3 regions of the Pseudomonas sp. NPDC085632 genome follow, and region 2 is predicted to be linked to each of the others. Evidence: riboswitches for the same ligand, from Rfam matches in the RefSeq annotation. Region 2 holds a riboswitch; each other region holds the start of a gene.
What was found. Region 2 has a riboswitch for cobalamin ahead of cobO (cob(I)yrinic acid a,c-diamide adenosyltransferase). Riboswitches for the same ligand answer to the same signal wherever they lie in the genome.
Positions count from the first base shown of each region.

Region 1: linked by a shared signal. The riboswitch ahead of cobW (cobalamin biosynthesis protein CobW) and the one ahead of cobO (cob(I)yrinic acid a,c-diamide adenosyltransferase) in region 2 are both predicted to bind cobalamin.
Region 3: linked by a shared signal. The riboswitch ahead of ACIF4X_RS08550 (ABC transporter substrate-binding protein) and the one ahead of cobO (cob(I)yrinic acid a,c-diamide adenosyltransferase) in region 2 are both predicted to bind cobalamin.

Region 1 is NZ_JBITSX010000021.1:76,040-78,303, reverse strand. It holds gene cobN (cobaltochelatase subunit CobN) at 1-37, opposite strand, end outside; gene cobW (cobalamin biosynthesis protein CobW) at 41-1,105, opposite strand; cobalamin riboswitch at 1,204-1,416, opposite strand.
Region 2 is NZ_JBITSX010000049.1:21,261-23,524, forward strand. It holds gene ACIF4X_RS23850 (hypothetical protein) at 1-435, opposite strand, end outside; cobalamin riboswitch at 599-823, shown strand; gene cobO (cob(I)yrinic acid a,c-diamide adenosyltransferase) at 903-1,514, shown strand; gene ACIF4X_RS23860 (cobyrinate a,c-diamide synthase) at 1,511-2,264, shown strand, end outside.
Region 3 is NZ_JBITSX010000007.1:140,062-142,325, forward strand. It holds gene ACIF4X_RS08545 (FecCD family ABC transporter permease) at 1-463, opposite strand, end outside; gene ACIF4X_RS08550 (ABC transporter substrate-binding protein) at 472-1,485, opposite strand; cobalamin riboswitch at 1,629-1,823, opposite strand; gene ACIF4X_RS08555 (Ppx/GppA family phosphatase) at 1,866-2,264, opposite strand, start outside.

The sequences.
Region 1 (2,264 bases), on a different contig from region 2:
AGACGAAACCGCCGGGCTGGGTCCTGAGCAGGTGCATGGTTTAAACGCTGAGCGCAGCGCGCAGTTGCGCTTCGAGTTGCGCGGCGTCGAGTTCCTGACCGATCAACACCAGACGCGTGACGCGCGCGTCATCGGCGCCCCACTGACGGTCGAAATGCTTGTCGAAACGCGTGCCCACGCCTTGGATCAGCAAGCGCATTGGCTTGTTCGGGATCGCCGCGAAACCTTTGACACGGAGGATGCCATGCTTGACCACCAGTTGCGTCAGGGCGTCGAGCAGCAGGCTTTCGTCGGCTTGCGGCAGTTCGATGGAGATCGAATCGAAGGCGTCGTGATCGTGGTCGTCATCGCCTTCACCATGGTGGTGATCGTGATGGCTGTGGCGGCTGTCGATGTGTTCTTCGGAACCGGCGCCGAGGCCGATCAGCACGTCCAGCGGCAGACGACCATTGCTGGCTTCGATGATTTTCACCGCGGGTGGCAGCTCTTCGGCGACTTCAGCGCGCACGCGAGCCAGATCTTCCGGGCTGGTCTGGTCGGCCTTGTTGAGGATGACGAGGTCGGCGCTGGCCAGTTGGTCGGCGAACAGTTCGTGCAGCGGCGACTCGTGGTCGAGGTTCGGATCAAGTTTGCGCTGGGCATCAACCTGATCCGGGAACGCGGCGAAGGTGCCAGCGGCCACGGCTGGGCTGTCGACCACGGTAATTACCGCGTCAACGGTGCAGGCGCTACGGATTTCCGGCCACTGGAAGGCTTGCACCAGCGGTTTTGGCAGGGCCAGGCCCGAGGTTTCGATGAGGATGTGGTCGAGATCGCCGCGACGGGCGACCAGTTCGCGCATCACCGGGAAGAATTCTTCCTGAACGGTGCAGCACAGGCAGCCGTTGGCCAGCTCGTAAACCCGGCCGGTGGCTTCTTCTTCGGTGCAACCGATGGTGCATTGCTTGAGGATTTCACCGTCAATGCCCAGCTCGCCGAACTCGTTGACGATCACCGCGATGCGGCGGCCCTGAGCGTTGTCGAGCATGTGCCGCAGCAGCGTGGTTTTGCCCGAACCGAGGAAGCCGGTGACGATGGTGACGGGAAGTTTGGCCAGTGTTTTCATCGGTATGCCCTTTGGCAAGCGGCGGGCATACGGGACGAGAACCGGCAACGCGCGTGCGTGCCCGGAGAGTTCGCCACCGGATCACCCCGCCCGGTTGAATTGAGAATCTGTGACGAGGCAGGTCTCCTGGCTGACGGCGTTCAGGCGCGGGGCCTGGCGTTTGCTGCGCCTTCCCGCGGGCTCATCGATTGAGCTGGCAGTGGCGTGGCAGCGAACATCACCGTTCACAGTTGCGGGGGCAGCCGCGGCATTGACCGCGTTCCCTTCTTAGCTTCGGCAACGGCCGAAGAACCTCGAAGGCGCAAGGCTACGCATCGTCTAAGGGTGGGTCAATGGGCGTTGAGTTTTGGTTTTGGGGGCATATCCGTTGCTGCGGGTGCTGCCACTGGCGGTTTCGCTCTTACAGCGACTCACTTTTCCAAACGCCGAAAAGTAAGCAAAAGGCTTTGCCCCGGCGTACGGCACTTCGCTGAGGCTCAGTGTTCCCTCGCTACGGTGTCCATCCGGGGGCATCGCCTACGGTTTGCTTCGCTGCACCTCCTCTCGATGTGTTCGACTTCGTCGAACGGCGCTGCGCGCCTAACCCCCGGATGAACACCTTCACTCGGCCTGCCGAAGGGGCAAAAAAGCCAGATCAAAAGCCAGATCAAAAGCCCCTCACCCTAGCCCTCTCCCGGGGGGAGAGGGGACTGATCGCGGTGTTTGGGGGAGGTACGCCGACGTGCGATACCGCGTTGAACTCAGATTTTGAAAGGCCCAGAAATCGGCTCCCTCTCCCTCGGGAGAGGGCTGGGGTGAGGGGCGAATCCAACACAAAAATAACGCCGTACACCCGCTCCTCACCACTCAATAGGCCGAGTGTCAGCTCGCCTGCTTTTGATCTTGGAGCCCGTCGGCAGGCTGAGTGGAGGGATTGATCCGGGGGTGGGAGCGCAGCGACCGTTTGGCGAAGCCAAACACAGCGAGAGGAGGTGCAGCGAAGCAAACCGTAGGCGCTGCCCCCCGGATCGATCCCGGAGCGAAGGAACCCCGAGCCCCAGCGAGCGGGCCGAACGTCAGGGCACAGACCTTTTGGTTACTTTTGGGGCGTTTGCCAAAAGTGACCCGCCGTAAGGGCGGAACCATAACCAGCCACACCCGCAGCAACGGATCCACCCCA
Region 2 (2,264 bases):
GGGGCTGGCGCTGTGCTGGGCTTTTTGCGGTGCGACGAACAGGCAGCCAAGCTTGAGATCGCTGGCATAGCTGATGCGCTTGGCGTCGTTGGTGATGTCCAGCAGGGCTTGAGTCAGATTGAGGTTGGTAACCTTTGGCCAGCGCTGGGTGGCCTGGATGAAGGCGCGGTCTTCGGCGCCGGCGAGAAACAGATCGGCGCGGGCATTACGCTCGCCTTCTTCATTCTGTTTACGCGTGGCAGTGTCGTTCAGCGTGACCAGCTCGGCCATCCACGCCGCCGCTGTGAGCAATCCGAGATTGGCTTTCTCGTCATGCCAGTAAGGTGTGTCGCTGTCGCCGCGCACGGCGTTGTAACGGTCGATACAGTCAAACCAGCGTTCAAGCACCGGGCGCAGGAATTCCAGGCGCGGGTTGCTGATGATCATGCCTTGCATCGTCATCATCCTTTATTGTTGTGGTGGGCTTTTCGGGAAAAGCATGGCTCTTTGATATCATTTGTATGAGTGTGGCACAAGATTGGCGTCAGATAGTTGATCGACGGCAGTTATTCGCCCGATGGCTTCCTCTTCAATTGACGCTCCACCCCCAACCCTCTAACCTTCGCGGCTTGTTTCAGGTGCTCTGTGACCTGCGTCGACAGAGTGAAACAGGGAAGCCGGTGAGGGTTGTCTTCAAGCGAAGAGCCACCACGATCCCGGCGCTGCCCCCGCAACGGTAAATGAGTGAACACTGCGTCGAATGCCACTGCTCAAGCGGGAAGGCGCGCAGTCAGGCCAACGCCGCTCATGAGCCCGGAGACCGGCCTGATCCATCCAGCGGCATCACGGTGGGCGATGCCAGGCTTTTTGCCGTCTATTCTTGTGCCTGCCCGCCGTTATCCAGCCTCAACGGAGAGCTCCCCATGACTGATTCCCCCGAGCGCGACGAACGCCATCTGGCGCGTATGCAGCGCAAAAAAGCCGTGATTGACGAACGTATCGCCAACTCGCCTGACGAGTGCGGCCTGGTGCTGGTGCTGACCGGCAACGGTAAAGGCAAAAGCAGCTCGGCCTTCGGCATGCTCGCCCGCGCCATGGGCCACGGCATGCAGTGCGGCGTGGTGCAATTCATCAAGGGCCGCAACAGCACCGGCGAAGAATTGTTTTTCCGCCGCTTCCCCGAGCAAGTGCGTTTCCACGTGATGGGCGAAGGCTTTACCTGGGAAACCCAGGATCGTCAGCGCGACATCGCCGCCGCCGAAGCCGCGTGGGCGGTCTCTCGCGAGCTGTTGCGTGATCCTTCGATCGGTCTGGTGGTGCTCGACGAATTGAACATCGCCCTCAAGCACGGCTACCTCGATCTCGATCAAGTGCTCAGCGATTTGCAGGCGCGTCCGCCGATGCAGCACGTGATCGTCACCGGTCGTGCGGCCAAGCCGGAAATGATCGAAATGGGCGACACCGTGACTGAAATGGGCATGCTCAAACACGCCTTCCAGGCGGGCATCAAAGCGCAGAAAGGCGTCGAACTTTGAATCAACCACGTCACTGCCCGGCGGTGCTCATCGCCGCGCCGGCCTCCGGTCAGGGCAAGACCACCGTCACCGCCGCACTGGCCCGTTTGCATCGCAATCAGGGGCGCAAGGTGCGCGTGTTCAAATGCGGCCCGGACTTTCTCGACCCGATGATTCTTGAGCGTGCCAGCGGTGCGCCGGTGTATCAACTGGACATGTGGATGGTCGGCGAGCAGGAAAGTCGTCGTCTGTTGTGGGAAGCCGCCGCCGAGGCGGACCTGATTCTGATCGAAGGCGTGATGGGTCTGTTCGATGGCACGCCGTCCAGCGCCGATCTGGCGCGGCATTTCGGTGTTCCGGTGCTTGGCGTGATTGATGGGACGGCCATGGCGCAGACCTTTGGTGCGTTGGCGCTGGGTCTGGCGAAGTATCAACCGGACCTGCCGTTTGCCGGTGTGCTCGCCAATCGCGTCGGCACCTTGCGTCATGCGCAATTGCTCGAAGGCAGCCTCACGGAAGGTTTGCGTTGGTATGGCGCGTTGTCTCGCGAGACCGGTATCGAATTGCCGAGTCGCCATCTCGGTCTGGTCCAGGCCAGTGAATTGAATGACCTCGATGTACGTCTCGACGCCGCTGCCGACGCTCTCGCCAGCAGTTGCGAGGTAGCGCTGCCACCGGCGGTTGAGTTCGCCGCGCCTGACATCATCGCTGTCGAGCCGCTGCTGAAGGATGTGCGCATTGCCGTTGCGCGCGATGAAGCGTTTGCCTTCA
Region 3 (2,264 bases), on a different contig from region 2:
CGATCCCCGCGAGAATGATCTGCCCGGTGCCGCTGGCCGAACCGCTGACTCTCGCCAGCAGAATGACCAGCACGAACGCCGTGACCGCGCCGGCGAAGGCACCGACTGACAGCGAGATCATCCCGGCGCCAACCCCGAGCAGCGCCACCATCACCGCCCCGGTCGAGGCGCCGGCAGATATCCCCAGCAGATACGGATCCGCCAACGGGTTGCGCAGCAACGATTGCAGAATCACCCCGCACGTCGCCAGACCGGCACCGCAGGCTGCCGCGACCAGTGCACGGGTCAGGCGGTAGTTCCAGACAATGCCTTCATCAATAGGGTCGAGCACATGCCCGGCGCCCCACAGCTTGTTGGCCAGCACTTGTAACACCACGCCCGGTTCAATCGAGGTTTCACCGATGGCCACGCCAGCGACCACTGCAATCAACAGCATCGCCAAGGCCAGCAACGTACGGAGCAGGCTGGCACTCATTGCGACAGGTCATAGCCGTTGATGGCCGTGGCCAATTGCTCGATACCCTCGAACATGCGCAGGCTGGCCTGCATGGCCATCGCGTCGAGAATGATGATGCGGTTGTGTTTCACCGCGTCCATGTTGCGCGTGACCGGATCGCTGCGCAGGAAGGCGAGTTTCTTTTCATAGTCGTCAGCAGGGAAGCGGCGACGATCCATGCGCGCGATGACGAGAAAGGTTGGATTGGCCTTGGCGATGGTTTCCCAGCCGACCGTTGGCCACTCCTCATCGGATTCCACCACGTTGCGCACGCCGAGGGTGCTGAGCATGAAATCGGGAATGCCTTTGTGCCCGGCCACGAATGGCTCGATGTCCATTTGTGCGCTGGAGAACCACACCAGTGCGCTGGCGTTCTTCAGTTTTTTGCCCTGGGCGGTGGCAATGGATTGGGCGAGGCTGGCCTTGAGTTCGTCGTTGAGCTGCTGGCCACGCTCCTGCACATCGAAGATTTGCGCCAGTTGGCTCACGCTCTTATAGATCGTGTCGATGCGAAACGGTGCCAGTCGCGTGCCGTCGGCGCCGACGAGGTTGTCCTTGGCTTCGCAATCGGAAGGCAGCAGATAGGTCGGAATCTTCAGTTCATGAAACTGCTCGCGGGTGCCCACCGCGCCTTGCGGGCCGACCATCCATTCCAGTTCCACGGCGACCAGTTCCGGACGCTTGCCGATCACCGATTCAAAGCTCGGTTCGTTATCGGCCAGGCGCTCGATCTGGTCGTTCTGCGCCTTGTATTTGGCCAGCACGTTGTTGAACCACAGTGAGGTGCCGACGACTTTGTCGCTCAGGCCCATGGCGTAGAGCATTTCCGTGCCGGCCTGGCCGATGGTCACGGTGCGCGTCGGTGCGTGCTGGAAGGTCAGAGTGCTGCCGCAGTTTTCGACTGTCAGCGGATAGACAGTCGGTGCCGCCTGCGCCAGGGCGCCGAGGCTCAGGCCGGTGATGAGGGTGGCGATACGGGGCAGCAGCATGGGTCAGTCTCCGAGGGAACCGTACGGGGAGCGGGAGAGTACGGATCGGAAACACATCGTCGAACGCAGTCAGGGCAACAGCGCAAGGCCGGGCAGTAAACAAAGACGCGCACGGCACGATGTCCTTCCCGGACACCCCGCCGGTTAGTAGTCACTGTGCCGGCAGGTCTCCTGACTGATGCGTCATCGCCTGGCTCCGGCCTTCCCGGGGTTCACCCAGTGGCAGTCGTGGAGCAGGCTCAGCACCTACAGTTGCGGGGGCAGTTCCGATCGATGCTGTGCAAGCACCTCGGATTCCCTATTAATCCCGTTTGGAAACCGGCGGCGGCATGGTAGTCGATCGCGCCGCTGAAGGGGAGACGAATCTGTCGCGGCAAGGATTAGTGCTGGCTCATCAAACCGTGCAACACGCCTAAACGCAGGCCCGGTTCCGACGGCAGCATTTGCGCAATGCCGAACACTTTGAATGCCGCGAGCATCAACACCAGACCGCCGGGCAGAATGCTCTGGCGGTGTGGTTGCAGGCCGGCCAGTTTCAGTTGCTGGACGTTGTTCACCTTCAGTAGAAGCAATGACAGGCGTAGTAGCCCGCCGTAGGTGATGCCGTCCTGATCGTAGTCGTTGAGGCGATTGGCCTTGAGCACTTTGGCGAGCATGCGCGCGGTGCCGGAAGAGCCGATGGTTTGCTGCCAGCCCTGAGCACGGTAGCGTCGGGCTACTTTTTCAAACTGCAGAATGGCGAAGCGCTCGGCTTCCTGTAGCGCACCGGCGGACACATC